Regions from separate parts of the Halomonas sp. ND22Bw genome, predicted to be linked through region 1. Evidence: predicted binding sites of a transcription regulator. Region 1 holds the regulator's gene; each other region holds the start of a gene.
The links. The regulator FNR, encoded in region 1, switches genes on or off when oxygen is low (the NO sensors DNR and NnrR bind a similar motif). The targets are predictions, from matches to a motif close to TTGATNTANATCAA.
Positions count from the first base shown of each region.

Region 2: the regulator FNR is predicted to act here: its motif matches at 5,177-5,190, upstream of hemN (oxygen-independent coproporphyrinogen III oxidase).
Region 3: the regulator FNR is predicted to act here: its motif matches at 2,868-2,881, upstream of CVH10_RS01795 (HAD-IC family P-type ATPase).
Region 4: the regulator FNR is predicted to act here: its motif matches at 1,853-1,866, upstream of CVH10_RS12710 (OmpW family protein).

Region 1 is NZ_PXWD01000002.1:325,607-332,669, forward strand. It holds gene CVH10_RS04345 (DUF4212 domain-containing protein) at 1-18, opposite strand, end outside; gene CVH10_RS04350 (putative nucleotidyltransferase substrate binding domain-containing protein) at 628-2,454, shown strand; gene CVH10_RS04355 (DNA polymerase III subunit epsilon) at 2,496-3,116, shown strand; gene ttcA (tRNA 2-thiocytidine(32) synthetase TtcA) at 3,203-4,117, shown strand; gene fnr (fumarate/nitrate reduction transcriptional regulator Fnr) at 4,242-4,985, opposite strand; gene CVH10_RS04370 (hypothetical protein) at 5,055-6,023, opposite strand; gene CVH10_RS04375 (sulfite exporter TauE/SafE family protein) at 6,112-6,834, opposite strand; gene ccoS (cbb3-type cytochrome oxidase assembly protein CcoS) at 6,831-7,063, opposite strand, start outside.
Region 2 is NZ_PXWD01000003.1:58,814-65,876, forward strand. It holds gene CVH10_RS05365 (hypothetical protein) at 1-411, opposite strand, end outside; gene CVH10_RS05370 (adenosylcobalamin-dependent ribonucleoside-diphosphate reductase) at 484-2,595, opposite strand; gene CVH10_RS26525 (hypothetical protein) at 2,837-3,358, opposite strand; gene hemN (oxygen-independent coproporphyrinogen III oxidase) at 3,692-5,077, opposite strand; gene CVH10_RS05385 (Rrf2 family transcriptional regulator) at 5,294-5,770, shown strand; gene CVH10_RS05390 (hypothetical protein) at 5,829-6,392, shown strand; gene ahpF (alkyl hydroperoxide reductase subunit F) at 6,475-7,063, opposite strand, start outside.
Region 3 is NZ_PXWD01000001.1:363,517-370,579, forward strand. It holds gene CVH10_RS01780 (HlyD family secretion protein) at 1-712, opposite strand, end outside; gene CVH10_RS01785 (Na+/H+ antiporter family protein) at 953-2,287, shown strand; gene CVH10_RS01790 (YchJ family protein) at 2,408-2,863, opposite strand; gene CVH10_RS01795 (HAD-IC family P-type ATPase) at 2,980-5,691, shown strand; gene hrpB (ATP-dependent helicase HrpB) at 5,705-7,063, opposite strand, start outside.
Region 4 is NZ_PXWD01000009.1:118,590-125,652, forward strand. It holds gene putP (sodium/proline symporter PutP) at 1-510, shown strand, start outside; gene CVH10_RS12700 (hypothetical protein) at 605-820, opposite strand; gene CVH10_RS12705 (OmpW family protein) at 1,190-1,798, shown strand; gene CVH10_RS12710 (OmpW family protein) at 1,963-2,577, shown strand; gene CVH10_RS12715 (gamma-glutamylcyclotransferase family protein) at 2,659-3,159, opposite strand; gene CVH10_RS12720 (YqcC family protein) at 3,167-3,499, opposite strand; gene CVH10_RS12725 (amino acid ABC transporter ATP-binding protein) at 3,565-4,311, opposite strand; gene CVH10_RS12730 (amino acid ABC transporter permease) at 4,308-4,982, opposite strand; gene CVH10_RS12735 (amino acid ABC transporter substrate-binding protein) at 4,998-5,756, opposite strand; gene CVH10_RS12740 (DUF3549 family protein) at 6,080-7,063, shown strand, end outside.

The DNA of each region.
Region 1 (7,063 bases):
GGGGGTCTCTTCAGCCATGATATTGCTCTCCACTTGTTGTTGGGGTCGGGAAGTTGCTCACAGCATTCATGGGTCGCCGCGTGGCCTTCCCGGTGTCCGGCGAGCGGACCGCGGCGGCGTGCCGGATGATGAAGTGCCCGTCGAAGAGGGGTCGCATCTCGGCGGGATGGCATCACCCGATGATCATCGACAATGCTGGTCAACAACGCCGGAAAAAACATCGCAGACTTTCGTATCATGAGCGTAAAACGATTCAATTAGTGATCGTAAGTTTGTTGTAAATCAATATTTTATGAGGCTTATGGAAGGCTTTGGCTCGAGAAGGGACGGCAAAGGTTGGACGATCGTCTATCCCCATGTCCGAATGATGACTCGGCATCCGGTCTCGGCATAACGTCATGACGCATGAGGTCACGGTCGTGGGCTATGACTTTGGTATAAAGCCGAGATTCGTCGGGTCGGCCTGCGGCGGAATACCTAACACCATGGTCTAGATTCTGGTCGCGAGAGGGGGTTGCTACTCTGGACCCGAGCCCTGCTGTCCCCGGTTCTTCGTCTCGCGCGTGGCCCATGCCCCGTTCGGTGCGCGATCCGGGGCGGCGATTCCCGGCACGAGGACCCGCTTCCATGGTCGATGTCGATCTCTCCGACGCCCCCTTCAGCCTGCTCGACGAGGCCGGGCGGGAGCGCGTGCGCGGCGGGCTCGACCTGGCCTACTTCGATCGCGACGAGATCATCCTCGAGGCGGGGCAGCCCGGCGAGAACGTCTTCCTCATTCACAAGGGCGAGGTCGCCGAGCTGGACACCACCCAGCCCGGCGAGCGCCAGCGCATCGGCCACTACACCGGCGGCGACCTGTTCGGTGCCATCAGCATTCTCAATGGCCAGAGTCGCTATCGCTTCCGTGCCGAGCAGGAATCGCTGTGCTACCTGCTGCCCCGGGCGCTGTTTCTCGAGCTGTGCGATGCCTATCCGGCCTTCGATGCCTTCTTCCGCCAGCGTCTCGCCGACAAGGCGCGGCTGCTGACCGAGCAGCGCGCGGCCGGCGGGGTGACCATGGCCGGCTTCATGCTGGCGCGGGCCCAGGACTGCATGCGCCCGCCGCGCTGCCTGGGCGGCGAGACCACCATCGCCGAGGCGGTGCGTCTGCTGCATGACGAGGCGGTCGACAGCCTGCTGGTGCAGGGCGAGGCCGGGCCGGGCATGGTCACCAAGACCGACCTGCTCGACGCCCTGGTGCTCGAGGGGCTCGGCCAGGAGACACCGCTGTCGTCGCTGGCCGGGGGGGAGCTGATCACCGCCCGGCCCGATCAGTATCTGTTCGAGGTGCTGGTGCTGATGACCCGCCGGCGCATCGAGCGCGTGGTGATCGTCGAGGACGAGGCGCCGGTGGGCGTGGTGGAGCTGACCGACGTGCTCAGCTACTTCTCCAGCCGCAGCCACGTGGTCAGCCTGCAGGTCGAGCAGGCCGGCGACCTGGAGCAGTTGGCCTCCGCCAGCCGCCGTACCGCCGAGCTCGCCGGTGCGCTGATGGCTCAGGGCGTGAAGCTGCGCTTCGCCATGGGGCTGCTGGCCGCGCTCAACGGTCGCATCATCCACAAGGCCTGGGACTTCTCGATGCCCGAGCCCCTGAGGCGCGACAGCTGCCTGATGGTGATGGGCAGCGAGGGGCGCGGCGAGCAGATGCTCAAGACCGACCAGGACAACGGCCTGATCCTCGACGACGACTTGGCGTGGCCGGACTGCATGGAGCGCATGGCCGAGTTCACCGAGACCCTGGTCTCGCTCGGCTACCCGCGCTGCCCCGGCAACATCATGGTCTCCAACCCGGACTGGGTGGGCACCGAGCGCCAGTGGAAGGCGCGCATCGCGCGCTGGGTCGAGGCCCGCGACGGCGACAGCCTGATGAAGCTGGCGATCATGCTCGACGCTCATGCGGTGGCCGGCAATCCGGCACTGCTCGAGCGGGTGAGGGAGACGCTGTTCGAGGCGGCCTCCCGTGACGAGCTGCTGCTCTCCTACTTCGCCCGGCCGGTGATGCGCTTCTCCACGCCGCTGACCCTGTTCGGCTCGCTGAAGAAGCCCCAGCACGGCATCGACATCAAGAAGGGCGGCATCTTTCCCATCGTGCATGGCGTGCGGGTCATGGCGCTGGAGCGCGGCATCCTCGCCACCGGCACCCTGGATCGCCTCGATGCCCTGGCCGCCGACGGGCGGCTCGAGGAGCGCTTCGCCGAAGACCTGGGGGAGGCGCTGTCGCTGTTCACCCAGCTGCGCCTCGAGCAGCAGCTGGCGCGGCTGGAGGGCGACGGCGGCGACGAGAACGGCGAGCCGGACCGGGTCGTGGTCCAGTCGCTGTCGTCGCTGGAGCGTGACCTGCTGCGCGAGGCGCTGCACATCGTCAAGGACTTCAAGCAGCGGATTTCCCATCGTTATCACCTCGAATACACCTGAGGTGGCCGGCCGCCGCCTCGCGACACGACAAGGACATCGACATGCTCAAGACCCTGCGCCGCCTGGTCGACCGCCACCGCCACGCCCATGGCCAGTATGGCTGGCTGTTCCGCCCCTATACGGGGGAGGAGCTGGTGGCGCTGGCCGTGCAGTCGACCGGCGGCGACGTGCGCAGCGCCGAGCCGCTGGCGATCGCCGCGGTGCGCCTGCGCGGCGATCGGGTGCTGACCAGCGAGTCGCTGGAGCTGCGGCTGGCGCGCCCGGAAGGCGTGGACGCCGAGGTGCTGCGGCGTCACGGCCTGCGCGGCATCGATCTCGACGACGGCGTGACGCTCGACCAGGCCCTGGCGCGGCTGCTCGACTTCGTCGGCAATCGCCCGCTGGTCGGCTGGCGGCTGGATCGCGACCTGGCGTTGCTGAACCGCCCGCTGCGCGCCCGATTCGGCTTCGACCTGCCCAATGCCGGCATCGACCTGGTCCAGCGTTACCAGCGTTACCATCATCATTCGCGGCTCGAGGTGGCGCCGGCCTTCGAGCGGGTCGCCGCGCAGCTCGAGGTGCCGCTGATGGGGCGCCACAGCGTGCTGGGCACCGCCGTGACCACGGCCCTGATGCACCTGCGGCTGGACCGCGACGCGCTGCTCGAGCGCCGCAGCGGCTGAGCGCGCGCCACGTCGCCAGCCTGGCGGCAGGGTGGTAGGATAGGCGCCCTTTCCCTTTCCCCGATTGCCCTGGCAGCGCCCCGACCATGCAAGATGCCGTGACCTTCGATCCCCGTCCCGCCGATGAGGCCGCTTCGGCCGAGCCGTCGACCCCGTCCGCCGAGGCGCCCGACGCCAAGGCCAAGCGCGAGTTCAACAAGCTGCAGAAGCGTCTGCGGCGCCAGGTCGGCAACGCCATCATCGACTTCGACATGATCCGCGAGGGCGACAAGGTGATGGTGTGCCTGTCCGGCGGCAAGGACAGCTACACCATGCTGGAGATCCTGCGGAATCTGCAGCGCAACGCGCCGGTGAACTTCTCGCTGGTGGCGGTGAACCTCGACCAGAAGCAGCCCGGCTTCCCCGAGCATGTGCTGCCCGAGTACCTGGATGGGCTCGGCGTCGATTACCATATCCTCGAGCGCGACACCTACTCGGTGGTCAAGGAGAAGACCCCGGAAGGCAAGACCACCTGCGCGCTGTGCTCGCGGCTGCGCCGCGGCTCCCTCTATGGCTATGCCGAGGAGATCGGTGCCACCAAGATCGCGCTCGGTCATCATCGCGAGGACATCCTCGAGACGCTGTTCCTCAACATGTTCTTCGGCGGCAGCCTCAAGTCGATGCCGCCCAAGCTGCTCTCCGACGACGGCAAGAATATCGTCATCCGCCCGCTGGCCTACTGCCGCGAGGCCGACATCGCCGAGTTCTCGGAGCGCATGGCCTTCCCGATCATCCCCTGCAACCTGTGCGGCTCGCAGCCCAACCTGCAGCGCCAGGTGGTCAAGGAAATGCTGGCCGAGTGGGAGGCCAAGCATCCCGGCCGCCTGGAGAGCATGTTCAAGGCGGTGACCAACGTCGCCCCCTCGCAGCTGGCCGACCGCGAGCTGTTCGACTTCGCCGGTCTGGAGGAGAAGCAGGCGAAGATGCAGGCCGACCGCATCGATCTGCACCAGGAGCGATAAGCGGGAAGCTTGGAGCGCGGCACTTCGTGCCGGGAGAGGGAAGAACCCAACAAAGACCGCCCCCATGTGCTGCCGGCCATGGGGGCGGTGCGTTTTCCGGCTTCCCGCTCGCGGCGAAGGCGCGTCAGCGGCAGCCCTCTTCCTCGGCCAGCTCGGCCAGGGCGTCCAGGTCGAGGATGTTCACCTCGCGGCCGGAGACGGCCACCAGGCCCTGCTGCTGGAAGCGGCCCAGGATGCGGCTGACGGTTTCCACGGCCAGCCCCAGGTAGTTGCCGATGTCGGCCCGGGACATGGAGAGCCGGAAGCTGTAGGCGGAGTAGCCGCGGCGCCGGAAGCGGTCGGAGAGGCTGGCGAAGAAGGTGGCCAGCCGCTGGTCGGCGGTCTTGCGCGACAGCAGGCGCATCATGCGGCGGTCGTCGCGCATTTCCTTGCTCATGCTGCGGTAGAGCTGGGCGCGCAGCTCCGGCAGGCTTTCCGACAGGGCATCCAGGCGATCGAAGGGGATCTCGCACACGGTGGTGGTCTCGAGCGCGATGACCGAGCCGGGATAGGTCGACTCGTCGATGCCGTCCAGCCCCACCAGTTCGCTGGGCAGATAGAAGTTGGTCAGCTGATCCATGCCGCCGCCTTCGCTGGTGATCTGCTTGAGGCTGCCGGAGCGAACCGCATAGACGCTGGTGAAGGGGCTGCCCTGACGGAACAGCGACTCGCCCTTCTTGAGCGGCGGACGGCGGCGGATGATGGCATCGAACTGATCGATGTCCTCGAGTTCGAGGGCCAGGGGCAGGCACAGGGAACTCAGGCTGCAGGTCCGGCAGCGGGTCTCGTGCAGCAGTGAGCGGCGCCTGCCGGCTGCGATATCGGGCATGCTGTCCTCCTTGATCGGGGCTTGCCTCCCCCATTATGGCGGATAGCACCCGCCCGGGCATAGCATCCCTTAGCCGTGTCCTGTGCCCGAACGGCGGCAGCGCGACCAGTGCCCCGATGCGGTGGCCAGTCGCCCCTCATCCAGCGCCGCGGCATAGTCCTCGGCCGAGCCGGCGTTGCAGGCCACGGCGTCGGGCAGCCGCGAGATGGCACCGGGGCCAAGCCCCAGCCGGTCGCGGGCCTGCTCGCGTCGCGTCTGCGCCCGGGCGTCCTCCAGCGCGGCGCCGTGGCGGGCGTAGAACCCGCCTCCCAGCGACCGATAGCCGTTTCCGGCCAGGCGGTCCTCGATCCGAGCCAGCAGTGTCGCCGGCAGCGTCGACTCGCCTTCCTGCCAGGCGGGGTCCGGGCGCAGCGAGAGGCGTGGCGGCGTCATGGCCATCAGCGTGGCGAGCGCCGCGGCGGCCTCCTGCTCGGGCGTCGCCGGCGGCACGATCAGCACCAGGTTCAGCGAGTGCCAGCCCATGCGAACGGTCTCGTCGAGCAGCGGCTCGATGCGTGACTGCAGCCGCGTCAGGGCTTCCGGGCGGTCGGCCCTCGGCAGGCGCATGACCAGCTTCAGGCGGTTGAAGCCCAGTGCTTCCAGATGGCGCAGGGTGAGAAGATCCGTGGCACGGGGATCGAGTTCGACGGTGAAGTCGCGCCAATGTCCCGATTCGAAGGGAAAGCGCGAGGCCAGCCGATCGACCAGCCCGCTCATCCGCGACAGGCTCAGCCAGGGGGGCAGGCTGCCGCCCCAGTGCAGGGCCTCGAGCCGTCGATCGGGGGCGAGGCAGCGTCGCACCAGCACCATCTCGCGATCCAGTCGGGCCAGGTCGACTTCGAACGGGTCCATGCCCTTGGCGTGATCGACGCGCGCGTCGCCATCGTGGCGCAGCGGCAGGCGCAGATGCAGCGACAGGGGACGGGCGTCGGCGTTGCTGGCGGCCAGCGCCGCGGCGTAGTCGTCGGCGCCGAAGTCGGAAGGAGCGGTGACGGGCATGGCAGGATTCCGGGAGTGCATGCCATCAGGCTAGCGGTCGCGGAAGCGGGCGGTGTTGCGCTGGGTCAAGCGCGACGGCGAAAGCGGTTCAGTGCTGCCCGGCGTGACCGGCCTCATGGGGCATCGCGCCCGGCCACAGCCCCCACAGCTGCCACAGGGCGAAGCCGATGATCGTCAGTGCCGCCAGGGTGCGGGTGGCCGGGTGGCGGATCAGGCCGCCCAGCCGACGCGCGGCCAGGCCGGTGGCCAGCAGCGCCGGCAGGGTGCCGAGTCCGAAGGCGCCCATCAGCGCCGCGCCGCGCAGCGGATCGGCGCTGGCCAGGCTCCAGGTCAGCATCGAGTAGACCAGTCCGCAGGGCAGCCAGCCCCAGACGGCGCCCAGGGCCATCGCCTGGGGCACCGTCACGACCGGCATCAGTCGCCGTCCGAGGGGCTCCAGGCGGCGCCACAGGCGCTTGCCGAGGGCCTCCAGCCTCAGCAGCCCCTTCCACCAGTCGGCGATGTAGAGCGCCATCAGGATCAGCATCGTCGCGGCCAGCACCTGCAGCGCCAGGCGCACCCCGGGGGCCAGCCCGACCAGGGTGCCGAGCCCGGCGGCCAGGGCGCCCGCGAGCACGTAGCTGGCGATGCGCCCCAGGTTGTAGCCCAGCAGCAGGCCGCCGAGCCGGGCCGGATGGCGCAGGCTGGGCGGCACGGCGAAACTCAGGGCGCTCATGATGCCGCCGCACATGCCGATGCAGTGGGCGCCGCCGAGCAGGCCGAAGACGAAGGCCGCGGCCAGCGGTGGCAGGTCGAGTCCGGTGGGGTTCATCGGGCGTCCTTGTCGCTGTCCTTGTCCCGGGTTCGGTCACGGTCGGGGGCGGCGTTCGGCTCGCCCGCATCGTGCGCTGGGCCTGGCCCTTGCGGCGGGTCGTCATCGTCGAACAGGATGCGATGCGCCGGGCCTTCCAGGTCCTCGAACTGGTCGTGGCGCACGGCCCAGAAGAAGGCCCAGACGGCCAGGCCGAGCAGGATCAGCGACAGCGGTATCAGCAGGTAGA
Region 2 (7,063 bases), on a different contig from region 1:
GTTCATGCCGCAGCGCACCCGGCCCTTGTCCCAGGCCACCTTGCGCAGGTCGGCCACCGCCTGGGTGACGTAGCCGCCGCGAGCGGCCAGCGACAGGCTGCGCATGGTGGCGGTGATCCACTGGTGCTCGCTGGACAGCTGCCCGGAGGGCAGGAAGAACTCCACCGGGCGCTCGATGACCACCCGCTCGCCGTTCAACACGCCCTCCACCGGCATGAAGGACACCAGCAGGTAGACCTTGCGCCGGCCCTCGGCGCCGACGTAGGAGATCTTCTCCGACACCGCCTCCAGGGTGCCCTCGGGGCGCGAGGGAATGCGCCGCGTCAGCGGGTCCTCATCGGCCGGCGGCGGCTCGTCCTGGGGCTGTCGGACACGGGACGACAGGATCTTGGAGGTGATCTCGATGCTCATGACGGGGCTCCTGTGAAAGCCGATGCGGTGTCGTTTGACGGACGGCCGTTCACGGCCGTCGCGAGCCCTGGTTTACCACTTGCCATAGGTGCCCTCCTTGAGCGCATCGTGCAGGTTCGCCGCGGTGTGCTCCTCGCCCTCGTAGATCACCGTCTCGTCGCCGGAAAGCTCCAGCCGTTCGCCGTTCTCCAGCTCGAAGACGTAGACGGTATTCTTGAGATCGTCCTCGCGCACCAGCACGCCCTGGAAGGCCTCGGGATTGAAGCGGAAGGTGGTGCAGCCCTTGAGCCGGCTGTCGTAGGCGTCCAGGTAGAGATCCTGGAAGTCCTCGTAGGCGAAATCGGTGGGCACGTTGACGGTCTTGGAGATCGCCGAGTCGATCCAGGCCTGGGCGGCGGCCTGCACCGCCACGTGCTGGGCCGGCGAGACGCCGTCGGCGGTGACGAAGTAGTCCGGCAGGTCACTCTCCACGGCCTCGGGGGCGACGACATGGCGATAGGCGGCCAGCTCGAAGGAGACCACCTCGATCTGCTCCTTGGTCTTGCGCCCGGCGCGAATGACGTTGCGAAAGTAGCGATGCGAGAAGGACGGCTCGATGCCGTTGGAGGCGTTGTTGCCCAGCGACAGCGAGATGGTGCCGGTGGGCGCGATGGAGCTGTGATGGGTGAAGCGCGCGCCGTGCTCGGCGAGTTCGGCCACCAGCTCGGGTTCGACCTCGGCGACCTTCTGCATGTAGCGGCTGTAGCGGGCGTGCAGGATTCGCCCCGGCACCCGGTCGCCGGCCTGATAGCCGTCCTGGACCAGCTCCGGGCGCTCGCGCAGCATGCGCGGCGTCAGCTCGAACGACTCGGCCAGCACCGGCGCCATGCCCTTCTCCTTGGCCAGCGCCAGGGCCTGCTTCCAGCCCTCGACCGCCAGCACCCGGCTGACTTCCTCGGTAAAGGCCAGCGACTCCGGCGAGCCGTAGGGCAGCTTGAGCATGGTCAGCGCCGAGCCCAGCCCCAAAAAGCCCATGCCGTGGCGGCGCTTGGCCTCGATCTCGCGGCGCTGGCCGTCGAGCGGCAGGCCGCTGATCTCCACCACGTTATCGAGCATGCGGGTGAAGATCGCAACCACCCGGCGGTAGCGCTCCCAGTCGAAGCGCGGCGCCTCGCCGAAGGGCTCGAGCACGAAGCGCGTGAGGTTGATCGAGCCCAGCAGGCAGGCGCCCTCGGGCGGCAGCGGCTGCTCGCCGCAGGGGTTGGTGGCGCGAATCTCCTCGCAGAACCAGTTGTTGTTCATGCGGTTGACCTGGTCGATCAGGATGAAGCCCGGCTCGGCGAAGTCGTAGGTGGAGCGCATGATGGTGTCCCACAGCCCGCGGGCGCGGACCGTCTCGACCACACGGCAGGCCACCCGGCCCTGGTCATCGAGGGTGTAGCCCTCCTCGACCACCGGCCAGTCGCGGTAGATCAGTTCGCTGTCGTCGACGTCGTCCTTCTCGGCGGGATGCAGCGGGAACGCCAGCGGCCAGTCGGCGTCGGCGCGAACCGCCTCCATGAACTCGTCGGTGATCAGCAGGCTGAGGTTGAACTGGCGTAGCCGGCCGGCCTCGCGCTTGGCCTCGATGAAGCTCTGCACGTCCGGATGGCCGACGTCGAAGGTCCCCATCTGGGCGCCGCGGCGCCCGCCCGCCGAAGCCACGGTGAAGCACATCCTGTCGTAGATATCCATGAACGCCAGCGGGCCGTTGGTGCCGGCCCCGGCGCCGAACACGAAGGCGCCGCGGGGACGCAGGGTCGAAAAGTCATAGCCGATGCCGCAGCCCGCCTTGAGGGTCATGCCGGCTTCCACCACGCCCTCGAGGATGTCACGCATCGAATCGTGGAGGGTGCGCGAGACCGTGCAGTTGATCAGGCTGACCGCCGGCTTGACGGCCTCCGCCCCGGCGTTGGCGACGATGCGCCCGGCCGGGATGGCGCCGTTGTCCAGCGCCCAGCGGAACTGGGGCAGCCAGGCCTCGGCGTCGTCCTCCACCGCGGCCAGCGCCCGGGCCACCCGCTCCCGGGTGGCGGCGGGGTCGGCGTCCACCGGCCGGCCGTGACGGTCCTTGAGGCGATACTTGCTGTCCCAGATATCGAGCGAAGGCGCCTGCAGCGGCACCTCGTCGACGCTGGGCGCATCCTTGGCAGTGGTGGTGCGCATCGATTCTCTCTCATGTGCGGTGAAAACGGCAGCGGTCGCGCACGACCGCCTGTCGCGGAGCATCCCGGCGGCGGAGGTCGCATGGCACGGGCCCGCTCCCGACGGCGCGATGTCTGACTACCATATATAGACGAAAATCACTCTCAGCACACATGATATGGATCATCCGCCCGAGCCGCGGACGAAAGAAAGCGCCCGACCGTGAAGGTCGGGCGCCAGGCTTGGCATCAGGCAACACGCGTCAGAAGCCGCCGCCGGCACCTGAACCGGTACCACCGGCTCCGCCACCTCCTCCAGCGTTGCCACCGTTACCACCGGCTCCGGAACCACCGCCGCCGCCGGAACCGCCGCCGCCGCCGGAACCACCACCGCCGCCGCCGGAACCACCACCGCCGCCGCCGGAACCACCACCGCCGCCGCCGGAACCACCACCGCCGCCGCCGGAACCACCACCGCCGCCATTACCGCCGCCGTCACCCCCGCCACCATTACCGCCATCGCCGCCGCCATCGTCACCATTCGTTGGTGTGGTGGGTGCGCTAGTGGGCGTGGTGGGCACGGTCGGCGCGGGAATGACCTCCTCGCTCGGCACGACGGCGATCAGAGGCAGGAAAGTGCCGTCACATCCGTCCAGCAGTCCCCCGCCGCAGCCGCCACCGCCGCCACCGGCGGCCGGTGCCGGCAGGTCCTCGAGCAACGCGTCGATCTCGGCGTCGGTCAGCGATGCCGACCCGGTCAGTCGGTCGTTCGCGACCCTCGCCATCTCGTCTTCCGAGAGCGTACCGCCCCCGGGCCCGCCGATTTCCGACTGCGCCTGTACGCCAGCGGCTGACAGACAGCCCACGGCGACGACCAGGGCAGCCAACTTGAACCCTTGCATCTCGCCCTCCCCCGCCGCCGGCCCTCGCCGTCGACGCGACATAACGCCATACAACATTTTGTTACATGCACGCTAAGCATCGTCACAGAACGCAGGCTTCACCATCGGAAGGGCCGCTGATTATCGCGACGAGGGAATCAGGCATACGACTGCCTGGCAGACGGCAGGAAACTCGTACCGGGATGACAGGGCGATCGCGCTCCCCTGGGACCACGCCTAGACGGTCCGGGAGTAGCGCGCCTTGTCGCCGTCCAGGTAGGCATCGAAGACCATAGCCAGGTTGCGCAACATCAGACGGCCGGCCGGGCGCACCTCGAGGCAGCGCTCGCCCAGCGTGATCAGGCCATCGTCGCGCATCGGCGCCAGGGCCTTCAGGGCATCGGCGAAGTGGCCGGCGAAGTCGATGCCGTGACGCGCCTCGATGGCATCGACGTCCACCCGGCCGTGGCACATCAGGGCGTGGATGACGTCGCGGCGCAGGCGATCCTCGTCGTCGAGCCGGTAGCCGCGCAGCACCGGCAGCCGCCCGGCCTCGACCCGCTCGCGATAGGCGGCGATCTCCTTGACGTTCTGGCTGTAGCCGTCGCCGACCTTGCCGATGGCGCTGACGCCAAGCCCGATCAGATCGCAGTCGGCGTGGGTGGAGTAGCCCTGGAAGTTGCGCTGCAGGGTACCTTCGCGCTGGGCCCGGACCAGTTCGTCGTCGGGCAGCGCGAAGTGGTCCATGCCGATGTAGACGTAGCCGGCGTCGGTCAGGCGATGGATGGTCAGCTCCAGCAGCTCGAGCTTGCGCTCGGGCGGCGGCATGTCCTCGTCGCGGATCAGCCGCTGGGCCTTGAAGCGCTCGGGCAGATGGGCATAGCTGTAGGTGGCGATGCGATCCGGCCGCAGGGCGACGATCTTGTCCAGGGTGGCCGCGAAGCTGGCCACGGTCTGGCGTGGCAGGCCGTAGATCAGATCGACGCTCACCGAGTGGAAGCCGGCGTCCCGGGCGGCCGTCATCAAGGCGGCCACCTCGGCCTCGCCCTGGACGCGGTTGACCGCCGCCTGCACCTCGGGGTCGAAGTCCTGAACGCCGAAGCTCAGGCGATTGAAGCCCAGCGCACGCAGCTCATGCAGCTGCGACGGGGTGACGGTACGCGGGTCGACCTCCAGGGAAAACTCCCGGGCCTCGGGGGGCGCGAAGCGAAAGCCCGCCGCCAGGGCCTCCATCAGCTCACCGAGCTGGGCAGTGTTCAGATAGGTCGGCGTGCCGCCACCCAGGTGCAGCTGGGCAAGCGTGCGCTCACTATCGAAGAGTTCGGCCTGGAGGCCGATCTCGCGCTTCAGCAGGGCGAGATACTCGGCCGCCCGCTCGCGGCGATGGGTGACGATCTTGTGGCAGGCGCAGTAGTAGCAGAGGCTTTCGCAGAAGGGGACGTGCACGTAGGCCGACAGCGGCTTGGGCGCGGCGACGCGATGGCTCTGGGCGGCCTGGGCCCGATAATCGTCTTCGGCGAAGGCGGCCTGGAACTGCGGCGCCGTCGGATAGGAGGTATAGCGCGGCCCGGGGCGGTCGTACTTCTCGACGAGGGGGCGGATGAACGGCTGTGGCTGGGGCATGATCGGACCTCCGGATACGCTGGCGGCGGCCCGGGCCATCGCCGCCTGAGCGCATTATGCCAGCCCTTTCCACGCCCGTTGGCCTCGTCCCACCCGAAGTTGATGCCGATCAAGTCGGTTCCGGCAGGGCTGCCGACTGCGTCGATGGACCTCCCCGGCTCGCCGTCACGAGCATGGTAGAATCGAGAAGATGCCTCGCCGCGCCTGGAGAACGGAATGCGCCTGACCCACTTCACCGACTACTCCCTGCGCGTGCTGATCTACCTGGCCGTGAAGGGCAACGAACACTCACAGGGACATCCAGAGGCGCGCGCCACCATCGCCGAGATCGCCGAGCGCTTCGCCATCTCGCGCAACCATCTGATGAAGGTGGTGCAGGAGCTCAATCGGCTCGGCTACCTGACCGCCACCCGCGGCAAGCACGGCGGCCTGCGGCTGAAGCGGGCGCCCGCCGAGATCTCGCTGGGCGGGCTGGTGCGCGACACCGAGCCCGACCTCGGCCTGGTGGAATGCTTCCGCGACGACAACGCCTGCACCATCACCCCCGCCTGCCGGCTGAAGCCGATCCTCGGCGAGGCCCTGGCGGCCTTCCTGTCGGTGCTCGACCGCTACACCCTCGCCGACCTGCTGGGCCAGCAGCGCGCCGAGCTGATCCAGCTGCTGAATATCGAGGACGCCTCACAGGCCTCGTAAGGCCGACAGCTTCGACACCGCGTGCTAGTCTCCCGACGCCACGGTCATGGATGCCCGCATGTTCTCCTCACGCCCCTTCCTCTCTTGCCTGATGCCTCTCTCGCTAAGCGCGCTGATGGGCATGACCCTCGCCGCCCCGGCGCTGGCCGGCAGCTACAACGTCGACGACGCCCGGGCCCACGGCGACTGGCACTCGCTGGAGCTGCGGCTGGGCGACGAACGCCACGTGCGCGCCATCGAGCAGCACAGCTACAGCGACAGCGTGTTCAGCGTCAACGCCACGCCGGGCGCCTGCGATCACCCCTGGCTCGAGCTGCGCGTCGAACTCGGCGAAGTCCAGGCCGAGACCGGCACCGTCAACCGGGTGCCGGCAGACCTGCTGATCGATCAGGGCTGGGTCCACCAGAGCCGGGCCGAATTCATCACCGAGCGCGGCAACAGCGGCTTCTATGCGCGCCTGGTGCTGCCCGACACCGACGAGGTGCTCGACGAGATGCGCGGCGGCGAGACGCTGCGCCTGCGCCTCCATCGCGCCGAGGACGACCACTGGTTCCTGGTCTTCAGCCTGAACGGCGCCGACGCCGCGCTGGCCCGCATGGAGACGCTCTGCCGCGCAGGCTGAGCCCTCGCCGTTCTTCTCCCGCCCAACGCAGGACGCCCCCGCCGCAAGGCGGCGAGGGCGTCGAGCATGAACCGCGGGGCGATCAGCTGCGGATCAGGTGATCGAAGGCGCCCAAGGCGGCCTTGGAGCCCTCGCCCATGGCGATGACGATCTGCTTGTAGGGCACGGTGGTGACGTCGCCGGCGGCGAAGATGCCGGGCACCGAGGTCATGCCGCGCTCGTCGACCACGATCTCGCCGCGCTCGGAGAGTTCGATGGGCGAGTCCTTCAGCCACTCGGTGTTGGGCACCAGGCCGATCTGCACGAAGACGCCCTCGAGGGCCAGCTCGCGCAGCTCCCCGGAGGCGCGCTCCTCGTAGGTCAGGCCGGTGACGCGGTTGCCGTCGCCGTTGACCTCGGTGGTGCGCGCGCCCTTGATCACTTCGACGTTGGGCAGGCTGGCGAGCTTCTTCTGCAGCACCTCGTCGGCGCGCAGTTCGTCCATGAACTCGATCAGCGTGACCTCGCCGACGATGCCGGCCAGGTCGATGGCCGCCTCGACGCCGGAGTTGCCGCCGCCGATCACCGCCACGCGCTTGCCCTTGAACAGCGGGCCGTCGCAGTGCGGGCAGTAGGCCACGCCCTTGTTGCGGTACTCGGCCTCGCCCGGCACGTTCATCTCGCGCCAGCGG
Region 3 (7,063 bases), on a different contig from region 1:
CGGCGACCAGATCGAGCCCCTCGCCCACCACCGCGAGCGCCGGCTGCCCGCGGGTGACGTAATCGCCCTCGCGCAGCTGAAGATTGGTCACCACGCCGTCGCGCTCGGCGCGCACCAGAGTGTGCGACAGGTCGAGCTCGGCCTGATCGATGGCGTTATCCGCCTGGCGCAGCTGCAGGTTGCCGTCGCCGCGTTCGCCGAGCTGTACCTCCAGCTGACGGATACGGGCCTGGGCCGCCGCCACCGAGGAACGCGCCTGGCGCTCCTCGGCCACGATGCTGTCGACCCGCTGCCGGGAGATGCTGTGGCGACTGAGCATCGTCTCGGCTCGACGGCGCTCCCCGGCCAGCTCGTCGGCGGAGGCCCGGGCCGCATCGAGATCGGCATGGGCCTCGGCGAGATCGGCCTCGAGCAGCGCGTTGTCGCGGACCGCCGCCTCTCGGGCAAGCCGGGCCTGGTGCAGCGCCAGTTCGAAGGGCGCGCGATCGAGCGAGAACAGCACGTCGCCGCGCTCGACCCGTTGATTGTTGGTCACGGCCACCGCCTCGACGCGGGCCGACACCTCCGGCGCAACCCGCACCACGGGGCGTAGCACCCGGGCCTGGGGGGTCATCGGCATGAAGGTGTCGGCGATGATGAAGTAGACGAACAGCACGCCGAAGGCCGCCAGCGCGACCCGGACCCAGCGCGCGAAACTCTGATCTGGAGTCATGGACTCGCTCCCGTCGATGCCACCGGCCAGGACGACCGGATGGGGCAAAAGGCCGAGATGATAGCAATTCTTTTAGCAAGCTAAAAGATGCCATGCAATCGTAACCGTCCCCTCGCCCCGCCACTCTCGGGCCCTCGATGGCCCGAACGGCGCGGCATGCCTGGCATCGCCAGCCGAGATGACTACAATGGGCGGCTTGATTTTCCGCCCATTCCTCCGACCCTCCCGCAAGGAACCCTCATGAACGCCATCGTGCTTGCCATCCTGGTCATGGTCACCCTGAGCCTGATGCGGGTGTCCGTGGTCTTCGCGCTGATCGCCGCCACCCTGGTCGGCGGCCTCTATGCCGGCATGCCGATCGGCGAGATCATGGACGCCTTCAACGACGGCCTGGGCAACGGGGCCACCGTGGCCATCTCCTACGCCGTGCTCGGCGCCTTCGCCGTGGCCCTGTCACGCTCGGGCATCACCCAGCTCTTGTCCCAAAAGGCCATCGCCGGGCTCCGGCTGGACCAGGGAATCCCCCACCGCCGCACCATCGTCTATGTGCTGCTCGGCGTGCTGCTGGCCTTCTCGGTCAGCTCGCAGAACCTGATCCCGGTGCACATCGCCTTCATCCCGGTGCTGGTGCCGCCACTGCTCAAGCTGATGAACCACCTGAAGCTCGACCGTCGCGCCGTGGCCTGCGTGATCACCTTCGGTATCACCGCACCGTACATGCTGCTGCCGGTAGGCTTCGGCTCGATCTTTCTCCACGACATCCTGCTGACCAACCTCAACGACAACGGCCTCGACGTGACCGCCGCCATGGTGCCCACGGCGATGATCGTGCCGATCGGCGGCATGGCGATCGGCCTGGTCGTGGCGATCCTGCTCAGCTATCGCGGCAAGCGCAGCTACGAAGACCGCGACCTGGCCCACGGCGACGAGACACCCGCCGAGGCCGCCGGCCACCTCAAGCCCTGGCAGATCGCCGTGCTCGGTCTGTCGCTGGTCGGCACCGTGGTGGTACAGCTGGTCAGCGGCTCCATGGTGCTCGGCGGCCTGTTCGGCTTCGCCGTACTCTCCGTCAGCGGCGTGTTCCACTGGCACGAGCAGGACGACATCTTCACCGAAGGCATGCGCATGATGGCGCTGGTCGGCTTCATCATGATCGCGGCGGCCGGCTTCGCCAGCGTCATGCAGGCCAGCGGCCAGGTCGAGAGCCTGGTAGAAAGCTCCACCGCCCTGATCGGCGACCACAAGGGCCTGGCCGCCCTGGTCATGCTGCTGGTGGGCCTGTTCATCACCATGGGCATCGGCTCGTCGTTCTCGACCATTCCGATCATCGCCTCGATCTACGTGCCGCTGGCGATCGGCTTCGGCTTCTCGCCGATGGCCACCATCGCCCTGGTCGGCACCGCCGCCGCCCTGGGCGACGCCGGCTCGCCGGCCTCGGACTCCACCCTCGGCCCGACCGCCGGCCTCAACGCCGACGGCCAGCACGACCACATCTGGGACAGCGTGGTGCCGACCTTCCTGCACTACAACATCCCGCTGATCGGCTTCGGCTGGCTCGCCGCCATGACGCTCTGAACCCGGGCGTTGCCCGGGAGCGGCAAGCCGAACGCTTGAAGCTGCAAGACACAACAGCCCCGCCGGTATATGCCGGCGGGGCTGTTGTGTTTCATGCCGGCGATCCGGCCAACAGGCGGATCAGCCTCGAACGCAGCAGGCCTTGCCCTTCTTCCCGCTCCCACACGGGCAGGGATCGTTGCGCCCCGGCTTGAGCCGGGTCACCGAGGGCTCGCCGTCCACGTAGACCCAGCGGCCCGCCTCGCGCCGAAAGCGCGACCGCTCCTCCAGAGCGCCCCAGCGGCGCCCCTCGCGGAAGGTGGCGCGAAAGTGCACCCTGCCGGTATCGCCGTCCTCGCCGTGATCGAGGATCTCGAGGTGCACCCACTGGGTCGGATCGTCGTCCGGCAAGGCCGTCGGACGCGTCTCGGGCGCCCAGCTCTCCAGCAGATAGTCGTTCAGGCCCAGGGCGAAGGCGCTGTAGCGCGAGCGCATCAGCGCCTCGGGCGTCGGCGCCGGCTCACCGTCATGGTAGCGGCCACAGCAGGCCGTAAGCGGCAGGCCACTGCCGCAGGGACAGGGTTCGGCGTCATTCATGGCATTGATCCAGGTCAAGGGGTGAACCGGACATGATAGCGAATCGTGTCCGTCACTTGTCGCCTCCGCTGCGCTGCAGCATCCTCATCACACGCCCTCGCCACGGAGGCCAAGGCATGGACGTCGCCTATCACTCCCCGACCACATCCTGGCACGCCCTGAGTGCCGAAGAGGCCCTCGATCGCCAACAGAGCCATCCGCGCGGCCTGTCCGACGAGGCCGTCGCCGAGCGCCGGCGACGCTTCGGTCCCAACCGCCTGCCCCAGGCACGCCCTCGCTCCGCCTGGCGCAGGCTGGTGTCACAGTTCGCGAACCTGCTGATCGTCATTCTGATCGTCGCGGCCCTCGGCAGCCTGGCCCTCGGCGCCATCGTGGATGCCATTGCCATCCTCTCCGTGGTCGCCATCATCGCGCTGGTCGGCTACGTCCAGGAAGGCCGTGCCGAGCAGGCGCTGGCCCGCATTCGCGACCTGCTCGCCCCAAGCGCCCAGGTACTGCGCGGCGGCCGCCGCCAGGAAGTGCCTGCCGAGGCACTGGTGCCGGGAGACATCGTCCTGCTGGAGAGCGGCGATCGCGTGCCTGCCGACCTGCGCCTGCTGGAGGCACGTCGGCTGCGACACCAGGAGGCCACACTGACCGGCGAGTCGTTACCCGTGGACAAGGGCACCGCAGCGGTGGCGGAAAACGCCGAGCTCGGCGATCGCAGCAGCATGGCCTATGCCGGCACCCTGGTGGCGCAGGGCAGCGCCCGGGGGCTGGTGGTGGCGACCGGAGCGGACACCGAACTCGGCCGCATCTCCGCGCTGCTGGGCAGGGTCGAGCCACTGCGCACGCCGCTGCTGCGCCAGCTCGACCGCGCCGGACGGGTACTGGCAACGCTGATCCTGACATGCGCGATCGCCACGGCGCTGGTCGGCGTGCTGCTGCACGGGAGTCCCTGGCCGACGATGTTCATGGCCGCGGTAGGCCTCGCGGTCGCGGCCATCCCGGAGGGGCTGCCGGCCATCGTCACCATCGGCCTGGCGCTGGGAGTTCAGGCCATGGCCCGCTCGCGAGCCATCATCCGTCGTCTCCCCGCGGTGGAGACCCTGGGGTCAGTATCGACGATCTGCTCGGACAAGACCGGCACCCTGACCCGCAACGAGATGACCGCCCAGTCGATCTGGCTGCCCGAAGGCGAGTTTCACCTCGACGGCATCGGCTTCGCCCCCGAGGGCGCATTCCACCGCGTCGACAACGGCGAGACCAGCCCGGCCCCGCTCGACCTCGATGACCAGCATGCCCTGCGTCACTTCCTGAACGTCGGCGTACTGTGCAACGACGCCGAGCTGGTCCACGAAGACGAGGCATGGCGCATCCATGGCGACCCTACCGAGGGAGCGCTGGTGGTGGCCGCCGCCAAGGCCGGCCTGCCGGTGGAGCAGACGCGCCGTCATCATGTCCGACACGACGCCATCCCCTTCGACGCCGGACGCCAGTACATGGCCACCCTTCACGACATGGAAGGGAGTCGCCGTCTGCTGGTCAAGGGCGCGCCGGACAGGCTGCTGGCGATGTGCCACCGGGTGCGCACCGAGCGGGGCGAGGACTCACTGGATCTTTCTCTCTGGGAGCAACGCCTCCATGCCCTGTCCGACAGGGGCCTGCGCGTGCTGGCCCTGGCCGAGAAACCGCTGTCCTCACGCCTGAAGCTGACCGACGAGCACGCCGAGTCGGAACTGGTACTGCTGGGTCTGGTGGGCATGCTCGACCCGCCCCGGGAGGAAGCCATCGCCGCGGTGGCCGAGTGCCGGGCCGCGGGCATTCGTCCGGTCATGATCACCGGCGACCACGGCGTCACCGCGCGCGCCATCGCCGAGCGGCTGGGCTTCGCCAACACGGGCCGGGTGATCAGCGGCCACGAGATCGAGAGCATGTCCGAGGCGGCGCTGATCGACAGCGTCATGACGGTCGACGTCTTCGCAAGAGCCACCCCCGAGCACAAGCTACGGCTGGTCGAGGCCCTGCAGTCATGCGGTGAGGTCTGCGCGATGACCGGCGATGGCGTCAACGACGGCCCGGCCCTCAAGCGCGCCGACGTGGGCGTGGCCATGGGGCGACAGGGCACGGCAGCGGCTCGGGAGGCCGCAGAGATGGTCCTGGCCGACGACAACTTCGCCACCATCGTCGCCGCCATCCGCGAGGGCCGTAAGGTCTACGACAACATCCGCAAGACCATCACCTTCCTGCTGCCCACCAACGGCGCCCAGGGCCTGGCCATCATGGTCGCGGTGCTGTGCGGGGCGCTGCTGCCGGTGAGCCCGCTCCAGGCGCTGTGGGTCAACATGGCCGTGGCGGTGACCCTGGGCCTCGCCCTGGCCTTCGAACCCGGCGAACACGACCTGATGCGACGCCCACCAAGGAAACCGGACGCCGCCCTGCTGGACCTCTTCCTGCTGTGGCGGGTGATCTTCGTCTCGACGCTGCTGCTGCTGGCCACCTATGGCATTTTCACCTGGATCCACGACATGCAAGGCGGCGCTCTCGAGCAGGCCAGGTCCGGTGCGGTCAACATGCTGGTCGCGGGCTCCGCCGCCTACCTGGTCAACAGCCGCTACCTGATCCAGGGGGTGCTCTCATGGCGGGGCCTGTTCGGCAGTCGTCCGGTATGGGTGGCCATCGGCCTGATTGCCGTCATCCAGCTGGCCTGGACCTACGTGCCCGTCCTGCAACGCCTGTTCGGCGCCGCAGGCCTGGCGCCGATGCACTGGGTCGTGATCCTGGCCACCGCGCTGGCCGTACTGCTGATCGTCGAGGGCGAAAAGGCGCTGTGGCGCCGTCGAGCCTGACCCCGGGAACGACTCAGCTCCGCCGCTTGGTCCGTGCGGTGGCTTGGGCCGACCACGGATCCTCCGGCCAGGGATGCTTGGGGTAGCGGCCGCGCATGTCCTTGCGCACCTCGGGGTAGCCGTTGGCCCAGAAGCTCGCCAGGTCTGCGGTGACCTGCAGCGGGCGCCGCGCCGGCGACAGCAGGTGCAGCAGCGGCGCCACCCGGCCGTCGACCAGCCGCGGCGCGGCTTCCCAGCCGAACACCTCCTGCAGTTTCACCGCCAGCACCGGCGTCTCGCCGCGATAGTCCAGCACCACCCGCGAGCCGCTGGGCACCGCCAGATGCGTCGGCACCAGGGCGTCGAGCCGGGCCGACTGGCCGCCGGCCAGGCCGTCGCGCAGGATGCGCGCGAACGGCAGCGCCTCGACCTCGTCGAGGCGCGACAGCCCGGCCAGGTAGGGCCCTAGCCAGGCGTCCAGGTCGTCGAGCAGCGCCTCGTCGGACCAGTCCGGCCAGTCGTCGCCCAGGGTGCGGCGCAGCAGCGCGACCCGGGCGCGCAGCTGCTCGGTGGCCTCGTCGAACGGCAGCCCGCGCCGGCGCACCGCCTCGAGCAGCGCCTGCTGGGCGGCCTCCGGCGGCAGCGTCGTCAGCGGCCGGCGCTCGAGCACCACGGCGCCGAGTCCGCGACGCCGCTCGCCGACCAGCCGCCCGCGCTCGTCCGACCATTCGAGATGATCGCGCCACTGGCCGGCCTCGGGATGCAGCGCGGTGAGCCGTGCCTCGTCCAGGGCCGCGGCACGAAAGATCCGCCCGCCGCCGCCCTCGCCGTCCAGGGCCACCGCCACCAGCAGCTCGGCGTGGGCCAGCGGGTGCGACTCGGGCAGCGTGCCCTGCCCGCCGCCGGCCAGCCGGAAGCGCCCCGGCGAGAGCCGCTGGGCGATGCGCTCGGGCCAGGCCAGCGCCAGCAGCTCGCCGAGCGCCTCCATCCGCGGCGACGACAGCCGGCAGCCCATCAGGCTCGCCAGGCGCTTGGCATCGCGCTGCCAGGCGCGATCCTCGCCTGGGCTGGCGAAGCGCCGCTCGAGTGCCGCGGCCAGGTCACGCTCGTCGTCGGCGCCGCGACCCTCGAGCAGCGCCGCCAGGCCGCAGGCCAGGGCCGCCGCGTCGAGCTCGGACGCGCGCTGAAGCATCACCGCCAGCCGCGGGTGGGTCGGCCAGCGCGCGCAGGCGCGGCCCAGCGCCGTCAGCCGATGGGCATCGTCCAGCACGCCGAGGCCGCGCAGCAGCTCGCGCCCGGCGGCGAGCGCCCCCGCCGGCGGCGGCGTGATCCAGGTCAGCGACTGCGGCTCGGTGATGCCCCAGCGCGCCAGCTCGAAGGCCAGCGGGGCCAG
Region 4 (7,063 bases), on a different contig from region 1:
GTGATCGCCGGCGTGCTGCTGGCCGCCATCCTGGCCGCGGTGATGTCCACCGCCGACTCCCAGCTGCTGGTGTCGTCCTCGGCGCTGACCGATGACTTCTACAAGGCCATCTTCCGCAAGGATGCCACCCAGGGCGAACTGGTGTGGGTGGGCCGCTTCGCGGTCATCGGTATCGCCGTCATCGCCTATCTGCTGGCGCTGAACCCCGACTCCACGGTGCTGGGACTGGTGTCCTACGCCTGGGCAGGCTTCGGTGCGGCCTTCGGCCCGGCGCTGATCATGTCGCTGTTCTGGCGCCGCATGAACACCTGGGGCGCGCTGGCCGGCATCGTCGTCGGCGGCGTCACCGTGGTGGCCTGGGCCCAGATCTCCGGCGGCATCTTCGATCTCTACGAGATCGTGCCCGGCGTGATCTTCGCCTACATCGCCATCGTGGTGGTGAGCCTGGTGACCGAGGCGCCGACCGACGACATCACCGCCGAGTTCGACAGCCTCGAGGAAGCCGCCTGATCGCGGCATCCGGACGAGAGAGCAAGCAAGAAGCCGCCTGCGGGCGGCTTCTTTCGTTTCGTCATCCCGTCGTCACGTCCCCGGGGCGGCGAGATCACCCCATCAGCCCCCTGCCCAACAGCGCCAGGGCAAACAGCGGCAGGGCCGCCCGGCTCCAGGTCGTGCCGGAGAGTCGCCACAGCCCCCGCCCACCGACCGACATGGCCACCGGCCGCGCAAAGGCGCCACCCAGCGCCCAGATGCCCAGCAGCACCAGCACTGCCCGCCAGGGCCAGTCGAGCCCCTGCACCAGCGCGGGTTGATACAGCAACCATACCGACAGCCCCGCCGCCGTCAGCAGCGCGACCAGCGGTCTGTCGCCCGCCCCCGGCCTGGCGGGAAACCGCGTCTCGAAGCGCATGGCCATTCCCTCTCGCCGTCGCCTGTCTCACCGATCCAGTGAAGCCGAAAACCTCGAGATCGGCGAATCCGTGCAGGAAATGTGAAAGCTATACGCCTCCTGTACATCATAAGTCCCTGTCGGCAGGCGCTTTCGTTAAAGCAGGAGAAATCCGCCAGGGGTTTGATAGAAAAATCCTACAAGACATTTAGAAACAGTGTTTTTATACTGACCACATTCCATGCGATGACGCCGAATCGGTCGGCGTCGGCATCCAGGACGAACCAGGGAGGTTTCCCCATGAAGATGACCCGTCTGATCACCGCCACCGCCATTGCCGCCGCCGGCCTCGTCGGTGCCCAGTCCGCCATGGCCTACCAGGCCGGCGACATCTACGTGCGCGGCGGCATCGCCAAGTCCGAAGTCAACGACGACATCGGCTCCCTCAACGGCGACGATATCGACGTCTCCGACGAGCGCGGCTTCTCCTACGGCCTGGGCTATCAGTTCCACGACAAGTTCGGCGTCGAGCTCAACGGCACTCAGGACATCGAGCACGATGTGGCCATCGGCGGCGCCAACGTCGGCTCCGTGGACCGCCGCCCGATCAACCTGATGCTCAACTACTACCCGCTGGGCGGCACCGGATCGCGCATCCAGCCCTACGCTGGCGCGGGCCTCAACTACACCGACTTCAACGACGTGACGGTTGCCGGCCTGGATGTCGATGACTCCTACGGCGCCGCCGCCCAGCTCGGCGTGGACTTCGCCCTGACCGACCACCTGCTGGTCGGCGCCTTCGCCAACTACGCCGATGTCAGCCCCGACATCGAGATCAACGGCCAGGATGCCGGCGACATCGACGTCGACCCGGTCACCGTCGGCGGCGGCTTCACCTACCGCTTCTGATCCGCGCCACGCCATGACCACCAGGACGCCGGGCCCCGTGCCCGGCGTCCTGTTTTGACGTGCATCAATTCAAGCCGCGAACCATTTTGCCTTGAGTCAAATCGGCGCCGCGGCGCACCCCGTAGACTGGAGCCCTCGCTTACCTTCACCGAGGAGCCAGCCTCATGCGCCGCACCCTGATTTCCACCCTGATCGTCGCCACCGGCCTCGCCGCCAGCAGCCAGGTGCTCGCCTATGGCGCCGGCGATATCTACACCCGCGTCGGCGTGGCCAAGGTCGCGCCCAAGAGCGATAACGGCGATCTCGCCAGCGGCACCTATGAGGTCGACGTTCAGGACGACAACGGCTTCGCCTTCACCCTAGGCTATCGCTTCACCGACAAGCTGGGCATGGAGCTGCTGGCCGCCGAGCCCTTCGAGCACGACATTCAGCTCAACGGCGCCAACCTCGCCTCCACCAAGCACCTGCCGCCGACGCTGACCCTGCAGTACTATCCGCTGGGTGGCACCCAGGCGCGCGTGCAGCCCTATGCCGGCGTCGGCGTCAACTACACCCATTTCTCCGACGAGCACATCGATGGCGGCGATCTGGAGCTGGAAGACTCCTGGGGCGCGGCCGCCCAGCTCGGCGTCGACCTCCTGATCGACGAACACTGGGCCCTCAACGCCGCCGCCTGGTATCTCGACATCGACACCGATGCCGAGCTCGGCGGCACCGACATCGGCAACGTCGAGATCGACCCGCTGGTGGTGATGGGCGGCATCAGCTTCCGCTTCTGAGCCGCGTCGACATGCCATGCAAAAGGCCCGCCGAACGGCGGGCCTTTTGGCGTGCGAGCCGCGTGGCGAGTGTCGGCGCCGCTAGCGGGCGGTATGGCGCGACAGCCCCAGCGCCTTGAGCGTCTCGTCGTCGAGGCCGTGGATGGCTTCCACATCGGCCAGGCGGGCGTGATAGTCAGCACTCAGGAAGGGCTTCCCGGCCAGGAGGTGGTCGAGATACTCTCGCGCCGGCCGCAGCGCCTCGCCGGTGGTACCCGGCGCGGCCACATAGACCCAAGCCTCGATGGGGCCTTGCCCCGTGTGGATGGGCAGGCGCAGCCGATCGTAGTCGTGGGGGAAGCCCTCGAAGGGGTCCATGCACTCGATCTGCTCCGGGGCGAGCAGCTCGAACAGCGCTCCCTCGACCCGCTCACCGTCGGCGGGCACCACGTTGGCGTGGCTGATGCCGGGCACCCGCGAGGCCTTGTCGAAACGCAGGGCATGGTCGCGCAGCACCCCGGGCAGGGCACGCCGGGTCGTGCCGATCCGCGCCTCGATCCGGGCGGCGTTCATGTTGCTGCCGTAGGCGAAGTAATAGGGCATGGGCGACTCAGTTCTCGGTGACCAGCTGGTCGATCCGCTCCACCACCTTGCCCATCAGCACCCGCTGGCTGGCCTTCGCCCCTTCCTGAATCAGGTAGGCGTCCACCGCGGGCGCCACGTCGCAGCTCGCCGGCATCGGCGCGCGCGCCTCCACCAGCGCCTCGAGCCGGGCGATGAACACGAAACGCAGCCACTGGGGCAGTGACATCGTGTCGATGCAGAACGGCTGGGAACTGTCGAAGGCCTCCGGCGCGGGACGCTCCATGCGCCACAGCTCGGATGCCTTCATGGTGGACTCGAGTTCGCGAAGCGCCTGCCCGAGTTCCTCGTGAACGGTCATGATTGATACCTCTGGTCTGACTAGGGGACCATTATCCCGCGCCTGCGCGATGCGGGCCACCCCCGTCAGGCCGGGGCGGCGGGCAACACCTTGCGCAGGAAGTCCCGGGTGCGAGGGTCCTCGGGCGCCTGGAACAGCCGCGAGGGCGGTCCCTGTTCGACGATGCGCCCGCCTTCCATGAACACCACCCGATCGGCGACGTCCCGGGCGAAGGCCATCTCGTGGGTCACCACCAGCATGGTCTGGCGCTCGGCGGCCAGCTGCTTCATCAGCGCCAGCACCTCGTCGACCCACTCCGGGTCCAGCGACGACGTGGGCTCGTCGAACAGGATCACCTCGGCCTGGGCAGCCATAGCGCGGCCGATGCCGACCCGCTGTTGCTGGCCGCCGGACAGCGAGGCCGGATAGGCGTCCGCCTTGTCGGCCAGTCCGATGCGCTCGAGGATCTCCCTGGCCCGGGCGTGGGCCTTCGCCTTGGGCCAGCGATTGACCACGATCAGCCCCTCGGCGATGTTCTCCAGCGCCGTCTTGTTGGCGAACAGCGCGTAGTTCTGGAACACGAAGGCGGTACGCCGTCTTGCGGCCAGGATGTCGGCGCGGCTGGCCCGGGTCACGTCGACCTCCAGGTCGCCCAGGGTCAGCCGGCCGGCGTCGGGCCGCTCCAGGAAGTTGAGGCAGCGCAGCAGGGTCGACTTGCCGGTGCCCGACGGGCCGATCACCACGATGATCTCCCCCCGCTCGATCTCCAGATCGATGCCGTCCAGCACTGTGCTGTCGCCGAAGCGCTTGACGAGTTGGTTGACCTTGATCATCGGCGATAGGCCTCGTTGAGTCGGCGTTCCAGGCGCCGCTGGCACCAGGCCAGCAGCTCGACGATGGCCCAGTAGATCACCGCCACGGTGATGAAAGCCTCGAAATAGAGGAAGCTGCCCGCCGCCTCCTTCTGGGTGGCCCCCATCAGCTCGGTGACGCCGAGAGTAAATGCCAGGGAGGTGGCCTTGATCATGTCGATGAAATAGTTCATCAGCGTCGGCACGGCCACCCGGGTGGCCTGGGGCAGCACGATCCGCCGCATCAGCTGGCCGTTGGTCATGCCGATGGACAGCGCCGCCTCGGTCTGGCTGCGGTCCACGCCGACGATGGCGGCGCGGATCGACTCCGCCATGTAGGCCGAGAAGTGCAGCGTCAGCCCCATGATGGTGGCGGTGATGCCATCGATCTGGGTCAGGAAAGCCAGCACCTGGGGCAGGCCGTAGTAGAACAGGAACAGCTGCACCAGCAGCGGGGTGCCGCGGAAGAAGGAGATGAACAGCAGGGTGATGCCATTCAGCCCCGGAAGCTTCAGCACCCGTATCACAGCCAGTCCGCAGGCCAGGGCCAGGGCCAGCACCATCCCCGCCGCGGCCATCGCCAGGGTCAGCGGCAGATAGCTGAGCAGGATGGGCGCGAGCCCCAGCATGTAGTCGAAATCGAGCACGCTCATGTCGGGTGCTGCGCCTCAGGGCCGCGTGATGTCGTTGCCGAACCAGCGTTCGGAGATATCGGCCAGGGTGCCGTCCTCGCGCAGGGCCTCGAGCGCCGCGTCGACCTCGTCGCGCAGGGCACGTCCCTGCTCGGTGTCGCGGAACGGCAGGGCGTTGTGGATCTCGGAGAACGGCTGGCCGGCCAGCTGCAGCGGCAGCGGCTTCTCCTGGATCACCTGGCTGGCACTGACGCGATCCATGACGAAGGCATCGACGCGGCCCAGCGCGGTGTCCTGCTCGATATTGCTCTCGTAGGTGCGGATATCGATGTCGTCGGCATAGGGCAGCTCGCGCAGCAGCTGCTCGTAGTTGGAACCGAGGTTCACCGCCACGCGCTTGCCGCGAAGGTCCTCGACGCCGTCGATCGCGTCGTTGCCCTCCTTGACCACCACCTGGGCGCCGTCATAGACGTAGGGCGCGGTGAAGACATACTTCGCCTCGCGCTCCTCGGTGATGGTGATCTGGTTGGCGATGGTATCGATGCGACCGGACTCCAGCATGCCGAACAGGCCGGAGAAATTGGCGGTCACGAACGTCACCTCGGCGCCCATCTCCTCGCCCACCGCGTTCATGACATCGACCTCGAAGCCCTTGAGGGTGTCCTGCTCGACGAAGGTGAAGGGGAAATAACCGCCCGACATGCCGACCCGGAGCGTCGTGTCCTGGGCGAAGGCGCCGCCGGAGAAGGCGATGGCGCCGGCGGCGAGAAACGTCAGAGTGAAGCGACGAAGCATGATGTGCCTCCGTTTGGATTCTGTTTTTGGAATAAAAACGACTGTTTAATATTTCATTTTCGCACAGACCATAGTGGAAATCTCGGTCATGGACCAATAGTGGCCCATTATGGGCGCCATAGCGGCCAAGCGGATCATTCATTCACAGCAGCGCTGAATGTTCCTGTGGATAACCACTGGAAAGCCGTCGCCGAGGCCGATACGGTGGGCGCGAAGCATGATCGTTCAGGATTTGATCAGCCTGCTCATCATCGCCCGTCGCCACGGGCTGACAGCGTCGGGGCACCACGGTAGAGTGCACGCTCGTCACAGAGGGAAACCGCATGCAGCCGATCGACAGCTTTCACGATTTCTTCGCGCGCACCGGGGCCGAGACCTGGCTCTATCACATGGGGCGCGGCGTCGAACCCTGCGGGCTGGAGACGCTGACGGCACTGGAGCGGGACGAGCAGCCCTGGCCGCAACCCTGGCAGGGCAAGGCCCGACTGGCGATGGTGTTTCGTCTCGGCGAGATGGAAGACCCGCTGATCTGGTTCCTGGCACTGCCGCTGGACGAACAGGGCCGGCTCGACCCGGCGCCTCGCGACGCCTTCCTGCAGCGCCTGCTGGAGACCCTGGGTCGCAACGTCCAGGGTCTCGGCCGCGAGGACGGGGAGGCGATCGACAACCTGATGAAGGACAATCCGCTGGCCTTCACGCCCTCCCTGCCCTTCCAAGCCGTGCTGCACGCCCGGGCAAGCCGCGACATGGACCGGCCGGCCAGCCAGCACATGGAACCCGCCGAGGCCTACCTGGAAGGCCAGCAGGCGCTGGACTGGCGAGCCCTGGGCCTGCAGGGCCTGGCCGACGTCGCCGTACGCATGGACGACGCCCAGGCCCAGCGCCTGGCGGCGCGTCTGCCGACCCTGCCTGGCGAAGTGCTGGTCTCGCTGTGCTACTGTCTGGAACATGTGGACGTTCCCCGGCCGCTGGCCGAGGCGCTGCGCGCCCGGGGCGAGACGGCCGCCGAGTCCGGCGACATCGAGACCTTCTGCGCCTGCGTGCGCGCCGTGTCCGGCGCCGAACGCGAGGTCGCCGGCGCCTGGCTCGATGCCCTGCTCGACGATCCCGAGGCCTGCGGCCCGGACCTGCTGGCGGCCATCGCCGGGCGCAGCTGGCGTCACCTGGAAGACGGCGAACGCCTGCCGCGCTTCCTGACCCGGCTGGCGGACACGCCGCGCGCGGACTTCGCTGCCGTGGCACGCGACTTGGCGCTGATTCCGCGCCTGCGGCTGCCGGTGCTGATGACGCTGCGCGAGGCCGACACG